DNA from 3 places in the Telluria sp. RB2R28 genome. Region 3 is predicted to be linked to each of the others. Evidence: predicted binding sites of a transcription regulator. Region 3 holds the regulator's gene; each other region holds the start of a gene.
What was found. The regulator LexA, encoded in region 3, represses DNA repair genes until DNA is damaged. The targets are predictions, from matches to a motif close to ACTGTATNNNNATACAGT.
Positions count from the first base shown of each region.

Region 1 (5,217 bases), on a different contig from region 3:
CGGCACGCTTGAATTCCGTGTTCGCGTTTCCGATGAGCGGGCGCGCGCCCTTCACGCTCAGCTGGCAGGAGTTCACCGACGTGTACTTCGCCAAGATGGAACGCACGAACATCATCAAGAGCATGAAGGATTTTTACTGGGACCTGCGACCCAAGCCCGAATTCGGCACGATCGAGCTGCGCGTCTGCGACACGCCGCTGACCGTGGAGCGCGCCGCGGCGCTGGCCGCCTACCTGCAGGCGCTGTGCCGCCATCTGCTTGAGCGCAAGGACGAGGCCCCTGTTGAAGACGACTACCTCGTCTACAACTACAACCGCTTCCAGGCCTGCCGCTTTGGCCTGGATGGCAGCATCACGCACCCGAAAACCTACGAGAGCATCGTGATCCGCGACGATATCCTGGCCACGCTCGAACGGATGCTGCCGCACGCCGAAGCGCTGGGCAGCGTCGAGGCGCTGCAGCACCTGGCAGCAGCCGCGCGCGGCGGCAGTGACGCGGCGATCCTGCGCCGGCATGCCGAGCGCGAAGGCTCGGTCGAAGGGATGGTCAATGCGGCGATCGGGCACTTCCGGGGTGACCGCAGCGCCTGATCGGGCAACCGCTTACCCGGCCACCGGCACGCCCTTGCCGACCCAGCCCGTCTTCATGAAGCGCGCCAGCAGCGGCTGTTTGGCAGGCGCCGGTGCCGGCAGCCTGGCGTCGACCACGTTGGCCCACTGGTCGGCCAGCTGCTCGCAGGTGGCGCGCAGCACCGGGTCGATCATTGGCAGGCGCGCCAGCGCGCACAGGTGGCGCTCGATCACGGACGCCAGCTTGACGCACGGCGGCTCGCCGTCGCCTTTCGCGCTGTAATGCGACATCAGGTGCAGGAGCGAGGCAACCAGGAGCGTGTCCTGGTTGCGCGGCTCGGCTGCTGCGGATGGCGTGGTGGGTGTGGGGGAAATCGTCATGCGAAGCGCTCCATGGACCATAACAAGACAATGAGATGAGAATGATTCTCATTCATTATTCCTGTGTCACACGGCGAAAGCAAGCGATTTCGTGCTACAGCCGCGTCTCGCGCGCCGCACGCAAGAACTCGTCGAGCACCGGCGTGCAGTCGAGCAGATCGACACCGCCCGCACGGTGGAACTCGGGGTGCCACTGCAAGCCCATGACGAAGTTGGCGCGCTGGTAGCGGATCGCCTCGATGATGCCGTCCGGCTCGGACATCGCCTCGATGCGGATATCGCGCCCCAGGTCCTTGACGGCCTGGTGGTGAATCGAGTTGACCATCGCCTGCTGGACGTTGGGGAACATGCGGCCCAGGGACGAGCCCTTGGGAAACACGATCGCGTGGCGATGCGCGTCATACAGGTCGTGCACGTGCGCCAGCGCGTCGGGGCGGTCGGTGGCGACGTCCTGGTGCAGCGTGCCGCCGAAGGCCACGTTGATCAGCTGGCAGCCACGGCACACGCCCAGCACCGGCTTGCCGGCGTCGACAAATTCGTGCAGCAGTTCGAGCTCGTACACGTCGCGTGCGCGGTCGCCGCTCCATTCGGGACGCGTGGGCGTTTCGGAATAGGTTTGCGGGGCGACGTCGGCCCCGCCCTGCAGCACGAGGCCATCCAGATGACGCGCATAGTGGCGCAGCGTGATGTTGCTGGGATGGAGCAAGCCGTTGGTATTGACCGTCGGGATCATGAACACCAGCACGTCGCGCGACATGACCCACTGGGCAATCGATTCCTCGAGATACTGCAGGTTCTTGCTCAGCAGCCCCTTGGCGCCCGCTTCGGGGTGAAAGATACGGGCCGAAACACCGATGTGCAGCGTGCGCTGCATGATGTCGCGACTGAAGCGTTCACGCAGCGAGCGAAAGCGCGACGTGATGACCCGGCCGGCCAGGGCCATCGGGTTGTCGCCATCGCGCAGGTAGCGCGCCGGCCCGCGTGCGTGCTGGCCGCCGCTGGCGCGCCGGTCGGGCACGCGCACGCGTGTCTCGCGACGTTCATCGATATCCGCCTCTGGCGAGGGGTCGTCTGGATTGCGCTTGATGGGTTCGTCTTCGGTCATGTCAATAATATAACTTCGGCAATGCTGCGCACGATTCAAAGTTGTTACAAAAGGTCGCCATGTGCTCAGACCGGCACGTCGAGCAGCTTCTGGAACGTTAGCATCAGGTGGCGCCCCGCCACGGGCGTCTCGAGCAAGCCGCGGGCGCCGGCCAGCCGGGCTCGCGCGCTGTCGTAATGAAACGATGGCGTGACCATGAACACCACGGGTGTGCGCCCGGCCCCGGCCTGCGCCTTGATCGACGAGCACAGTGCATACGGTTCGATGCCCGGGACCGCCGTGTTGATCAGCACCAGCGCCACCGGCGTTTCGTCGCACAGGCGCACGGCGGCGGCCTGGCTGTCGGTCCATTCGACGCCGATCCGGCGCGGCCCGAGCACCTGCGCCACCCGGTTGCGCAGGTTGCACGCCTGATCGACGATCAATACCGAACCATCGACGGGCCCATGGCGCAGTCGCGTGTAGAATGCGGGCGTTTCAAGATCCGGCCCCAGACGCGGACGGCGGCGGCGTTCGGCCAGCACACGGCGCGCACGGGCGCCGTGCTGGGCCAGCGCATGCACGCGCGTGTCGAGCAGTTCGGCCAGCTGGCCATGCAGCGCCCGTTGGTCAAGCGGGCGGGTTAGAGTCGGCCAACAGGTGCTGCCAGTGCCGCCGATGACCAGTGCCGGTTGCAGTGCATCGGGTGGCCGGCACGCCAGTTGCGCCAGCGCAAACGGGCTGTCACCGTTGGCAACCAGCAGATCCGGCTCTTGCAAACTATCGGCATGCAGGCAAGAATACGACGGCCCGGCGCCCGGCGCGTCTTCGAGCAGCGCCGCCAGCCGGGCGGTTTCAACCGGATCAAAGCCGATCGGACGCACGGTGAACAGACAATGGGATCGCTGCATCGGGCCCCACCCTTCTTGCATCGATTATGTATTTACAGCGTAATCTAGCACAAAGGTGCAAGGCGAAAAGCACGACATAAGCGCAAAATACTGTATATTTATACAGTTAAAAAGCATTTCCTTTTCCGCTCGACAAGATAGAATGCCAACGCATTCTACAAATACTCTTCAAGATGGCCTCCAAGAAACCCGCTCCAGACTACAGCGAATCATCCATCCGTGTCCTCAAGGGACTCGAACCTGTGAAACAGCGTCCGGGCATGTACACCCGCACGGAAAATCCGCTCCACATCATCCAGGAAGTGATCGACAACGCCTCTGACGAGGCGCTGGGTGGCTATTGCAAGAACATCAGCGTCACGATGAACCCGGACGGCTCGATCACGGTCGAAGATGACGGCCGCGGCATCCCGGTCGGCATCCACCCCGAAGAAGGCGTGTCGACGGTCGAAATCGTGTTCACGCGTCTGCACGCCGGCGGCAAGTTCGACAAGGGCTCGGGCGGCGCGTATGCGTTCTCGGGCGGCCTGCACGGCGTCGGCGTGTCGGTCACCAATGCGCTGTCCAAGCGCCTCGAGATCGAGGTCTGGCGCAAGGACGATCAGGGCAACGGCCAGCACAAGCTGGTGTTCGCTGCCGGCGACGTGATCGAGCCCCTCACCTCCGCGCCGTTCGAGCGCGGCGGCAAGAAGAACGGCACGCGCGTCACGGCCTGGCCGGACGGCAAATACTTCGATTCGCCGACCATCCCGATGAACGACCTGCAGCGCCTGCTGCGCTCGAAAGCCGTGCTGCTGCCGGGCGTGACGGTCACGCTCACGAACGCCAAGGGCGAAGTGCAGACCTGGCGCTACGACGAGGGCCTGCGCGGCTACCTGACCGAAGCGCTGGCGCAAAGCTCCAACGGCGAAACCCTGATCCCGCTGTTCGAAGGCGCGCAGTACGCCGCGGCCGGCGACGACAGTTTTGCCGAAGGCGAAGGCGCGGCCTGGGTCGTGGCCTGGACCGAAGAAGGCGGCGTGGTGCGTGAATCCTATGTCAACCTGATCCCCACCGTCAGCGGCGGCACGCACGAAGCGGGCCTGCGCGACGGCCTGTATGGCGCCGTCAAGAACTTCGTCGAGCTGCATGGCCTGCTGCCGAAAGGCGTCAAGCTGCTGCCCGAAGACGTGTTCGCGCGCGTCTCGTTCGTGCTGTCGGCCAAGGTGCTGGACCCGCAGTTCCAGGGCCAGACGAAAGAACGCCTGAATTCGCGCGACGCGCTCAAGCTGGTCTCGACCTTCACCAGGCCGCCGCTCGAACTGTGGCTGAACCAGCACGTCGAATACGGCAAGAAGCTGGCCGAACTCGTGATCCGCCAGGCGCAATCGCGTCTGCGCTCGCTGCAAAAAGTCGAAAAGAAAAAATCGTCGGGCGTGGCCGTGTTGCCGGGCAAACTGACCGATTGCGAATCGAACGACATCACGCGCAACGAGCTGTTCCTGGTCGAGGGCGACTCGGCCGGCGGCTCGGCCAAGATGGGCCGCGACAAGGAATTCCAGGCCATCCTGCCGCTGCGCGGCAAGGTGCTCAACTCGTGGGAAACCGACCGCGACCGCCTGTTCGCCAACAATGAAATCCACGATATCTCGGTGGCGATCGGCGTCGACCCGCACAGCGCGGGCGACTCGCCCGACCTGACCGGTCTGCGCTACGGCAAGATCTGCATCCTGTCCGACGCCGACGTCGACGGCTCGCACATCCAGGTGCTGCTGCTCACGCTGTTCTTCAAACATTTTCCGGCGCTGTTCGCGAACGGGAACATCTGCATCGCGCGTCCGCCGCTGTTCCGCGTCGACGTGCCCGCGCGCGGCAAGAAGCCGATCCAGAAGCTGTATGCGCTGGATTCCGGCGAGCTGCTGGCGATCGAAGACAAGCTGAAAAAAGAAGGCCTGAAGGAAGGCGTGTGGAGCATCTCGCGCTTCAAGGGCCTGGGCGAGATGAACGCCGAGCAGCTGTGGGAAACGACGATGAACCCGGACACGCGCCGCCTGCTGCCCGTGTTTTTGGGCGACTACGACCACGCCGAATCGTCGGCACGCTTCAATATGCTGATGGGCAAAGGCGAAGCCGCCGCGCGCCGCGCCTGGATCGAAGAACACGGAAACGAGACCGAGGCCGATATCTAATACGCCGCACCGGCCATCCGCCCCGCGCGCAACAGAACAGACACCATGACGAACCAACCAAGTCTCTTTGAACAGCAACACGAGCCGTCCGACGTCGAGACGCT
Region 1 covers NZ_JCASIK010000004.1:95,778-100,994, reverse strand. The annotation lists gene AC56LV_RS16140 (YbdK family carboxylate-amine ligase) at 1-590, shown strand, start outside; gene AC56LV_RS16135 (hypothetical protein) at 603-950, opposite strand; gene AC56LV_RS16130 (gamma-glutamyl-gamma-aminobutyrate hydrolase family protein) at 1,045-2,055, opposite strand; gene AC56LV_RS16125 (response regulator) at 2,121-2,945, opposite strand; gene AC56LV_RS16120 (DNA topoisomerase IV subunit B) at 3,119-5,113, shown strand; gene parC (DNA topoisomerase IV subunit A) at 5,159-5,217, shown strand, end outside.
Region 1: a site for LexA is predicted at 3,035-3,052, ahead of AC56LV_RS16120 (DNA topoisomerase IV subunit B). Genes of this name have one in related genera too.

Region 2 (5,217 bases), 690 kb from region 3:
CTGCTGCGCCATCAGCGCGCTGGCGTCATATTGCTGCCAGGTGCTTTCATCCGGGCCCAGGTAGCCGCCAAAAGCTTTGACGCCCCATGGGCAGCGGCTTGGCGCGGCGATGGGCGCAAACGCCGACACCGAGCGGAACAGTTCTGGGTGGCGCAGCGCCATGACGAGCGCGCCGTGGCCGCCCATCGAATGGCCAAAGATGCCAACGCGCGCCGGATCCGCCGGCAGCAGATCGAGCACCAGTGCGTGCAGTTCGAGCAGGTAGCTGTGCATGCGGTAATGCGTCGACCATGGCGCTTCGGTGGCGTCAAGGTAGAAGCCGGCGCCGGCGCCGAAGTCCCAGCTGTCGGTTTCGCCCGGCACGTTGGCGCCACGCGGGCTGGTGTCGGGCGCCACCAGGATGATGCCCAGTTCGCTCGCCACGCGCTGGGCGCCGGCCTTGGTCATGAACGTTTCTTCGGTACAGGTCAGGCCGGCCAGGTAAAACAGCACCGGCAGCTTCTTGCCGCTGGCGCCGGGCGGCAGGTAGACCGAAAACTTCATCGGCAGGCCGATGGCGCTGGAGGCGTGCTGGTAAAAACGCTGCTCGCCGCCGAAGCAGGCATGTTGGTTCAGGAGTTCGGACATCGTCATGTGGGGGGCAGTGAAAGATGCGGCCAGTATGCCGCGTCCTGCAAACGCATGCCAACTACACCAGTCCAATCGCGCCGAGCACGGCGCCGGCCGCCAGCATCCACAGCAGGTGCAGGCGGGTGCGCCAGATGACGATGCAGCTCACTGCCGACAGCAGCCACAGTGGCCAGTGGTCCAGACCGGTGGCGCCGCCCGAGGCCAGCAGCCAGGCGGTCGACAGCAGCATCGCAATGACGAGCGGGGCCATGCCCTGCTTGAACGCGCGCACGGCCCTCCGCCCCCGGTTGCGATGCGCCCACTGCGCCACCTGATACGTAAATACGGTCGACGGCAGCATGATGCCGATCATGGCGATGACCACACCGCAGAGCGCGGCCGCCGTGCTGCCATTGTTCAAACCGACGTTCCAGCCCAGCAGCGCGACGAACAGCACATTCGGCCCGGGCGACGATTGCGCCAGCGCCACCGAGTCGCCGAACTGCGCCGGCGTCAGCCAGCCCTGGCGCTCGACCAGGTAGCGCTGCATTTCGGAGGTGGTCGAGATCGCGCCGCCGAGCGACATCAGCGACAACCCCAGAAAGTGCGTGAACAGGCTGACCCAGTCGTGCCAGGTAAAGACGAGTTGTGGCGCGCTCATGGGGTGAGCCTGCGCCAGGCCAGTACGCAGCCCAGGCCGCCAAGTCCCAGCACGACCGCCGCCAGCGGCACCCGCACCCAGGCCAGCAGCACGAAGGCGACCGCAGCGATGAGTATGCAGACAATGAGCGGCAGCACGTTCTTGCCCAGCGCGGCCGACATCTTCAGGCCGGTGGCTGCCACCAGTCCTGCGGCGACGGCCGCCATGCCGCGCAGCGCGCCCTGGACCTGCGGCACATCGGCAAAGCGGGCGTACACAAGGGCCAGCGCCAGCACCACGACCAGCGGCGCCGCCAGCAAGCCGGCCAGTGCGCTCATCGCGCCGGCCAGGCCGAAATGGCGCTGGCCGATCATCAGCGCCAGGTTGCACACGTTCGGCCCCGGCAGGATTTGCGCGACCGACCATTCTTCGATGAATTCTTCGTTGCTCAACCAGCGTTTGCGCTCGACCATTTCGCGCTGGATCACGGCCAGCACACCGCCAAAGCCCTGCAGGGCGATCAGCGTGAACGAGACGAACAGGTCGGTGCATGAGGTGGGCACCGGGTGGGCTGCGGCGGTTTCGCCCGGCGGCGCGTTTGGGGAGGGAAGGGGCGATTGGCTCATCCCGTTATTATCGCTGCTGCGCCGTGCCCGCGCTTGGCATGGCCTTGTATTCGCGGACTGATACACGTTTGCCATTGACTTTGGATTTACTTCGCCAATAATCGTGGTGCATGACACATCCACCATCACCGGAGCTCAGCAATGAACCCACTGCACGCGCAAGACATCCATCCACGCGCTGCCAGCGTGTCCGAGTTGCGATCCAATGCCGGCCAGCGCGATGTCGTCACCCGCGGCATTGCCACCCTGAGTGAACTCGGCGTCGTGCCGGCGGTCGAATACCTGAAGTCCAACGGTGTGCGGCCAAAGGTCATCGAGCGTGTTTTGCTCGAGCCCGAGCGGCGCCGCGCACTGGCGTAATCCGCACAGCGGCGCGGGCGCTGTCAAGGGTGCGGGCGCCTTTGTTTGGGGCGAATCTGCAGTTGTCACCGTCGTTGCCTTCCCAATAGGCAAATTGTTGAAAGCCGCCCCGCAGGCCATGTCCAGCGTGTCAAGCCCCCGCTTTTCCACATAGTTATTCACAGACTTTGTGGATATCCAGAACCGTTTTATTTTTCCATGGCCTGGCGCCGGCACGGTAATCCGTGCCCGATGTCACGCCCAGGCTCTGCCCGCGGTCGCGCGATTTAGCGCTTGTGGTTTGGTACTGGATAAATGTACAGTATCGCTTTCTCCGTCTGCCACACCATGACCACCGCTACCGCCGAGCCTGCCATTGAGGACCCGTTCGCCAGCCTGAATCCAGAGCAGCGCGCCGCGGTCGAGCATGACATCGGCGTGGCCACATCGCGCCCGTTGCTGGTGGTGGCCGGCGCCGGGTCGGGCAAGACCAATACGCTGGCGCACCGTGTGGCGCGCCTGATCGGGGCCGGCGCCGATCCGCAGCGCATCCTGCTGCTGACGTTTTCGCGCCGCGCCGCCGGCGAGATGAGCCAGCGCGCCAGCGGCGTCCTGCACCGCCTGCTTGGCCGGGGCGCGGCTGCCCGGACCCAGGCGCCGGTGGCACTGCCCTGGGCCGGCACCTTCCACAGCATCGGTGCACGCCTGCTGCGCGAATTCGCCGGGCGCATCGGGCTCGACCCGCAATTCACGATCCACGACCGGGGCGACGCCGAGGACCTGATGGGCATGGTGCGCCACGAGATCGGCCTGTCGCGCACCGAAAAACGCTTCCCCATGAAAGGCACCTGCCTGTCGATCTATTCGCGGGTGGTCAACAGCCGCGATCCGCTGGATCAGGTATTGCAGGCTTATTTCCCTTGGTGCGCCGAATGGGAAGCCCAGCTCAAGACGCTGTTTGGCGCCTATGTCGATGCCAAGCAGGCGCAGAACGTGCTCGACTACGACGACCTGCTGCTGTTCTGGGCCGAGATGGCAGCCGACCCGGTGCTGGGACCCGAGCTGGGCAGCTGGTTCGACCACGTGCTGGTCGACGAGTACCAGGACACCAACCGCCTGCAGGCCGCGATCATCACCGGCATGAAGCCCGACGGCAGGGGCGTGATGGTGGTTGGCGACGACGCCCAGTCCATCTATGGATTTCGCGGCGCCACCGTGCGCAACATCCTTGATTTTGCCGGCCAGTTCACGCAGCCTGCGCACCTGATCACGCTCGAGCGCAATTATCGTTCGACGCAGCCGATCCTGGACGCCTCCAACGCCGTCATTGGCGCTGCGCTCGAGCGCCACGCCAAGACGCTCTGGACCGACAAGGCGTCGGCCATCAAACCGCAGCTGGTCCTGATTCCCGACGAAGCCGAGCAGGCGCGCTGGGTCTGCAGCCGCATCCTCGAGCAGCGCGAAGAAGGCGTGCCGCTCAAGTCGCAGGCGGTGCTGTTTCGCGCGGCCAGCCACAGCGCCGCGCTCGAACTCGAACTCATGCGGCGCAACGTCCCGTTCGTCAAGTTCGGGGGGCTGAAATTCCTGGAAGCCTCGCATATCAAGGATGTGCTGGCGCTGCTGCGCTTTGCCCAGAACCCGAGCGGGCGCCTGGCCGGGTTCCGCGTGCTGCAACTGATTCCCGGGATCGGCCAGGCAACTGCCACGCGCGTGCTCGATGCGGTAGGCGAAAGCAGCGATATCGCCGCCACGCTGGCAGCGTTCCCGGTGCCGGCCCGCTGCAGCGTCGAGTGGCAGGCGTTCTGCGCGCTGTATGCGCGCCTGCGTACCCCTGGCCTGCGCTGGCCGCAAGACCTGGAGCTGGCGCGCGACTGGTATGCGCCGCACCTGGAGCGCCTGCACGACGATTTCCAGGTGCGCGCACTCGACCTCGACCAGCTTGTCGCCCTGTCGGGTGGCCATGCCAATCGCGAAAGTTTCCTGGCCGAGATCACGCTCGACCCACCCGAAGCGACAAGTGACCGCGCCGGCCCGCCACTGCTCGACGACGATTACGTGGTCCTGTCCACCATTCACTCGAGCAAGGGGCAAGAGTGGAAATCGGTCCATGTGCTCAATGTGGTCGACGGCTGCATACCGTCGGACATGGCCACTGGCAACCAGGACGATATCGAGGAAGAGCGGCGTTTGCTGTATGTGGCCATGACCCGGGCCCGCGACAACCTGCACCTGATCGTGCCCAACCGCTTCTTCATCAAGCAGCAGTCAGGCATGGGCGACCGCCATGTGTATGCAACGCGTTCGCGTTTTGTCACGCCCGTCATGCTCAAGCATTTTGAAGAATCGGCGTGGCTGAGCGCCGACAAGCGCGAGCTGCGCACGCCCATGCCCGACAGCGTGCGCATGCTCGTGCGTGACCGGTCCCGCAATGCCTGGAAATGATGACAGCAGATCACGCCACGTCGGCCACTTATCCCCCATGTCACGCTTTTGTAGGAGTGGGCCGCATATAAACTTGTTGCTCCCATGTGGTGCACGTGCAAGTGGTTGATTTTATTGGAACAAATTTTTGCCTCTCGAACGGGCAATTTGTTGAAACCCGCATCCCGTCTGGCTTTGTGGCTTGTCAAGTGGCGCTTGTCCACACAGTTATCCACAATTCTTGTGGATAGCCTAAAACCCTGAACAAAATCAGTTAGTTAGCGTCTATTGATGCTTCTAAGCATGTTTGGCATGACAACGCATCTCGATTCAATCTTGGCAAGACCATTGCGTTTTTGTTAGTGAACCACATTCACTAATATGTTTGTTATCGAACAGTCGTGTCATCTGCAGCCCTTTATCCTTTGCCAAGTAAATTACCGTGACGGGTAACGTCTTATTGCGTTTACCGACGCCGCCGTCGCCCGGACGGTGACGAAATGGGCCCGCTGTTTCCCTATCCTGTCCATTTCCAACAAAGGATCCGTATGTCTTCAGCAGTCCCCCCGGCAGACGCACCAG
Region 2 covers NZ_JCASIK010000002.1:28,787-34,003, reverse strand. The annotation lists gene fghA (S-formylglutathione hydrolase) at 1-627, opposite strand, end outside; gene AC56LV_RS07795 (chromate transporter) at 689-1,270, opposite strand; gene AC56LV_RS07790 (chromate transporter) at 1,267-1,875, opposite strand; gene AC56LV_RS07785 (hypothetical protein) at 2,017-2,235, shown strand; gene AC56LV_RS07780 (ATP-dependent helicase) at 2,563-4,656, shown strand; gene AC56LV_RS07775 (sugar porter family MFS transporter) at 5,184-5,217, shown strand, end outside.
Region 2: a site for LexA is predicted at 2,521-2,538, ahead of AC56LV_RS07780 (ATP-dependent helicase). Genes of this name have one in related genera too.

Region 3 (5,217 bases):
GGGCGAAGCGGTCTTTATCAGCAACGACGGCAAGCTGTCCGAGCGCCAGTGCGCCGAAAATCCATCGCTGAACCCGTGCGCGTTCGAATTCGTCTACCTGGCCCGTCCGGACTCGGTGATCGACGGCGCCTCGGTCTACGCCACGCGCCTGCGCATGGGTGAATACCTGGCCGACAAGGTGCTCAGTGAAATCCCGGTCGAGGACATCGACGTCGTCATGCCGATTCCCGATTCGTCGCGGCCGGCTGCGATCCAGTTGGCGCTGAAACTGGGTGTCGAATACCGCGAAGGCTTCATCAAGAACCGCTACATCGGCCGCACCTTCATCATGCCGGGCCAGGGCATGCGCAAGAAATCGGTGCGCCAGAAGCTCAACGCGATCATTTCCGAGTTCAAGGACAAGAACGTGCTGCTGGTCGACGATTCGATCGTGCGCGGCACGACCAGCCGCGAAATCGTGCAGATGGCCCGTGAAGCCGGCGCGCGCAAGGTGTACTTTGCGTCGGCCGCGCCACCGGTGCTGTACCCGAACGTGTACGGCATCGACATGCCGACCCGCGACGAGCTGATCGCCTATGGCCGCACGACCGAAGAAGTCTGCCGCGAGATCACGGCCGACCGCGTGATCTACCAGGACATCGATGCCCTCAAGCGTTCGATTTCGGACGTCAATCCGGCACTGAAGAACTTCGAGGCATCGTGCTTCGACGGCATCTACGTGACGGGCGACGTGACCCCGGAATACCTTGATCGCCAGGAAACGGCGCGTCACAATCCTGCTGCCAAGGATGAAGACCAGGTCCGCACCCAACTGAATCTGAACCCTGCCGTTCCAGCCGAGTAAGCATGAGCGAGAAAAAGACCTACGGCTTTACCACGACGATCCTGCACAACGACCGGCACAAGCCGATCGAGCACGGTTCGCTGCACAAGCCGATCCACACGTCGGTCGCGTTCGGCTACACGGATGCGCGTCAGCTGGCGTCCGTGTTCCAGGGCAAGGAGCCGGGCTTCCGTTACGGTCGCCAGGGCAATCCCACCATCAGCGCGCTCGAGGACAAGGTCAGCAAGATGGAAGATGGCGTCGCCACGCTGTGCTTCGGCACTGGCATGGCCGCCATCGGCGCGCTGTTCCAGGCGCTGCTCAAGGCAGGCGACGCCATCGTCTCGTCAAGCTTCTTGTTTGGCAATACCAACAGCCTGTGGCAGACGGTGGCGGGGCAGGGCGTTGATGTTGCCTTTGTAGACGCGACCGATGTGGCGCAGGTCGAAGCAGCCTTGACGCCAAACACGCGCATGGTATTCGTCGAGACGATCGCCAATCCGCGCACGCAAGTGGCGGACCTGGCCCGCATCGGCGAGCTGTGCCGTGAGCGGGGCATCCTGTACGTGGTCGACAACACGATGACGTCGCCATGGCTGTTCCGCCCGAAGAACGTGGGCGCCGGTCTCGTGGTCAACTCGCTGACCAAGTCGATTGGCGGCCACGGCATTGCGCTGGGCGGCGCGCTGACCGACACCGGCCTGTTCGACTGGAGCGCGTACCCGAACATCGCACCGAACTTTCGCAAGCAGCCAGCGCAGGCCCAGGGCATGGCGCAGCTGCGCGCGAAAGCACTGCGCGACTTCGGCGCGTCGCTCGGGCCGGAAGCGGCGCATCACATCGCCGTTGGCGCCGAGACGCTGGCGCTGCGCATGACCCGTACCTGTGCCAATGCACTGGCGCTGGCCACGATGCTCGAAGCTGATGAGCGCGTGGCCAAGGTCCACTATCCGGGCCTGGCGTCGCATCCGCAGCACGGTATCGTCACGTCGCTGTTTCGCGCCGGCGGTTCGCTGCTCAGCTTTGAGCTGCACGAGTCCATCGATCCGTTCGATTACCTCAACCGCCTGCAGCTGGCGATTCCTGCCTCGAACCTGGGTGACAATCGCACGCTGGTCATCCCGGTGGCGCACACGATCTTCTTCGAGATGGGCGCCGAGCGCCGCGCCAGCATGGGCATTGCCGAGTCGCTGATCCGCGTGTCGGTGGGCATCGAGGACACCGACGACCTGGTCGAAGACTTCCGCCAGGCGCTGGACGCATAAGCACGGTGTAAAGGCATGCAAAGAAGGCCGGCGCGATGCCGGCCTTGTCATTTTTACGGTTGAGTTCCACTGTAAAAGGGGGCTATGATGCCCCATCGTCAGCTTGTCATTTTCTTCGGATGCCCATGAACCGTTTCCTGCTCTGCCTTTCTCTGACTATTGCCAGCGGCGCCTATGCGGGCGAGCTGGAAGACGCCAACGCGCTGTTTGAAAAGAAGGATTATGCGGGCGCGCTCAAGCTCTATACCAAGCTGGCCAACGCCGGCAATCCGCAAGCGCAGCAGCAGCTGGGACAGATGTACTGGTATGGCGAAGCCGGTGCCGTCGACGAGCCGGCGGCCAGGGCATTGTTCGAAAAGTCGGCCGCCAAGGGCAACAAGGTCGCGGCCGAATCGCTGGTCGTGATGGAACAGCGCGTGACCAAACGCGCCGAGATCGATTACTGGATCAAGGGCTATGACGGCGCCGAATTACAGTCAGGCGAATACCGCTGCCCGTCGCCGCGCATTCCGGCCGTGTCGAAAGTGAATGACGAGATCGATCGCGTCAACAAGCTGGTGACGGGCTGGCAGGACTGCTACAACAAGATGGTGACGAACCTGAATGCGCAGTCGCCGCTGACCAAGAAGATCCCGGCCGATATTGCGAAGCTCATGAACAAGCAGGAGGCGGACGCCTCGGCAGCCCACCTGGAGCAGGTGCGGCAGAATATCGCGGAAGGCGCGAAGGTCAATTCAAAGATGATCCTGGCGGATTTTGCAGCGTGGCGCAATGCCACCGAGGCATTCATCAACCAGCACAACGCCGTGGTGAAGAAGGCGTCGAACTGAGCAATGCCGGGTAGGGCAACGCCGGGTAAAGCAGGCACCGGCCGGGGAGGCCGGCGCCATTACATCAGTTCCAGCTACGCATCAAGCCGACAGCCAGGCCTTCGAGCGCGAATTCTTCGTCTGGCGAGACGGCAATGATGTTGAAGTCAGGGTTTTCTGGCAGCAGTTCGACCAGGTCGCCCGTCTTGCGATAGCGCTTGACCGTGACTTCGTCGCCCAGGCGCGCAACGACGATCTGGCCGTTCTTGGCGCTGTCGATTTTCTTGACCGCCAAAAAGTCGCCATCCATGATGCCTGCATCGCGCATCGACCAGCCTTTGACCTTTAGCAGAAAATCAGGCCGCGCCGCGAACATGGCCGCGTCGACGTTGTAGGTGGCTTCGACGTGCTCTTGCGCCAGGATCGGATTACCCGCCGCAACGCGCCCGACCAGCGGCAGCGACATGAACGACGGCGGCGGCATCGGGATCGCTTCGACGCTCGCGCCGATCAGGCGGATGCCGCGCGATGTGCCAGGTGAAATTTCGATGGCGCCCTTGCGCGCCAGTGCTTGCAGATGTTCTTCAGCCGCATTGGCCGAGCGGAAACCCAGTTCAGAAGCGATTTCAGCCCGGGTTGGGGGGAAACCGGTGTTCTCGATCGCTTCCTTGATCAGGTTCAGGATCTGTTCTTGCCGTGCAGTGAGCTTTAGCATAAATGTGTTACAGCAACCGGTTATGTATGTAACCTGTATTTTTGTACAGTATTCTCGCGCGCGCAAGGGGAAACGCGAAAAATATCGCGAAAATCGTGATTCAGGGTGCAAATAGCCGTCAAAACGCTGGAATTGTCGAGTCAGATACGCCAAATGCGGGGCCAATCGAGGCGATAAAGCATCATCGGGGGTTTCCAAGTCACCGATATTCAGGTTATAATTGCCGGCTTTCCCTTCCCACACTCGTCTTGACGCCGAGGTGGGCATTTGTTAAACGTCCTCAAGGAGTAATGCATGCGTCATTATGAAATCGTTTTTATCGTCCATCCGGACCAGAGCGAACAAGTTCCGGCGATGATCGAGCGTTACAAGACCACGGTGACCAGCCGCGGCGGTAACATCCATCGCGTTGAAGACTGGGGCCGCCGCCAGATGGCGTACCAGATCCAGAAGCTGCCAAAAGCACACTACATCTGCCTGAACATCGAATGCGACAACGAGACCCTGGTCGAGCTGGAAACTGCATTCAAGTTCAATGATGCGGTTCTGCGTCACCTGACCGTCAAGCTGAAAAAAGCTGAAACCGCACCGTCGCCGATGATGAAATCGGTGCAGCGCGAAGACGCAGCCAAGAGCCACCGTGCCGAAGCCGCTGCGCCAGCAGCCGCTCCAGCCGCTGCGCCAGCGCCTGCTGCTGCTTAAGTTTTTCCCAGTTATTCGTAGTAACCAGTAACACCGGGTGCATAACGCAAACCACCTCCAGCTCATGGCGACCATCGCCGAGCGCGACGTACTGCGTTACACCCCGGCCGGTGTGCCAATCGTTTCAGCCGTCCTGATGCACGAATCGCAGCAGGAAGAGGCCGGAGTCGAAAGGTCGGTCGCGTTCGAAGTCCCCGCGTTCGCCGCGGGCGAGATTTCGGGCAGGTTTGCCAGCGCCGAATTGGGCGCCAGCTACAGGTTCAACGGATTTCTTGCACGGAAAAATCGCAACAGCAAAGCCCTGGTGTTTCACATCATTGATTTCAGTGCCGCTTAACCCGGCAATTTAGATACAGGAGCCTCAAATGGCATTCGGTAAAAAGTTCGACAAAAACAAAGCGAAACTCAAAGAGAAGCGCAAACAGCAAAACCCGCTGTTCAAGCGCAAGAAATTCTGCCGCTTCACCGCCGCTGGCGTTGAGCAGGTGGACTACAAGGACGTCGACACCCTGAAGGACTTCGTCCAGGAAAACGGCAAGATCATGCCAGCACGTCTGACCGGCACCAAGGCGCACTACCAGCGTCAGGTCGACACCGCGATCAAGCGCGCACGCTACCTTGCGCTGCTGCCGTACACCGACCTGCACCACGGTTAATCGTCGGTCACGACAGTCAGATATCTGGAGATCACTATGCAAATCATTCTGTTGGAAAAAGTAGTCAACGTCGGCAACCTGGGCGACGTCGTCAAGGTCAAGGACGGTTACGCACGTAACTTCCTGATCCCACAAAAGATGGCCCGCCGCGCTACCGCCGGCGCCGTCGCCGAGTTCGAAGCCAAGCGCGCCGAACTGGAAAAAGCAGCAGCTGAAAAGCTGTCGGCTGCCCAGGCCGAAGGCGACA
Region 3 covers NZ_JCASIK010000002.1:714,565-719,781, reverse strand. The annotation lists gene purF (amidophosphoribosyltransferase) at 1-844, shown strand, start outside; gene AC56LV_RS10825 (cystathionine gamma-synthase family protein) at 847-2,088, shown strand; gene AC56LV_RS10820 (tetratricopeptide repeat protein) at 2,124-2,918, shown strand; gene lexA (transcriptional repressor LexA) at 2,983-3,612, opposite strand; gene rpsF (30S ribosomal protein S6) at 3,907-4,314, shown strand; gene priB (primosomal replication protein N) at 4,352-4,651, shown strand; gene rpsR (30S ribosomal protein S18) at 4,680-4,970, shown strand; gene rplI (50S ribosomal protein L9) at 5,007-5,217, shown strand, end outside.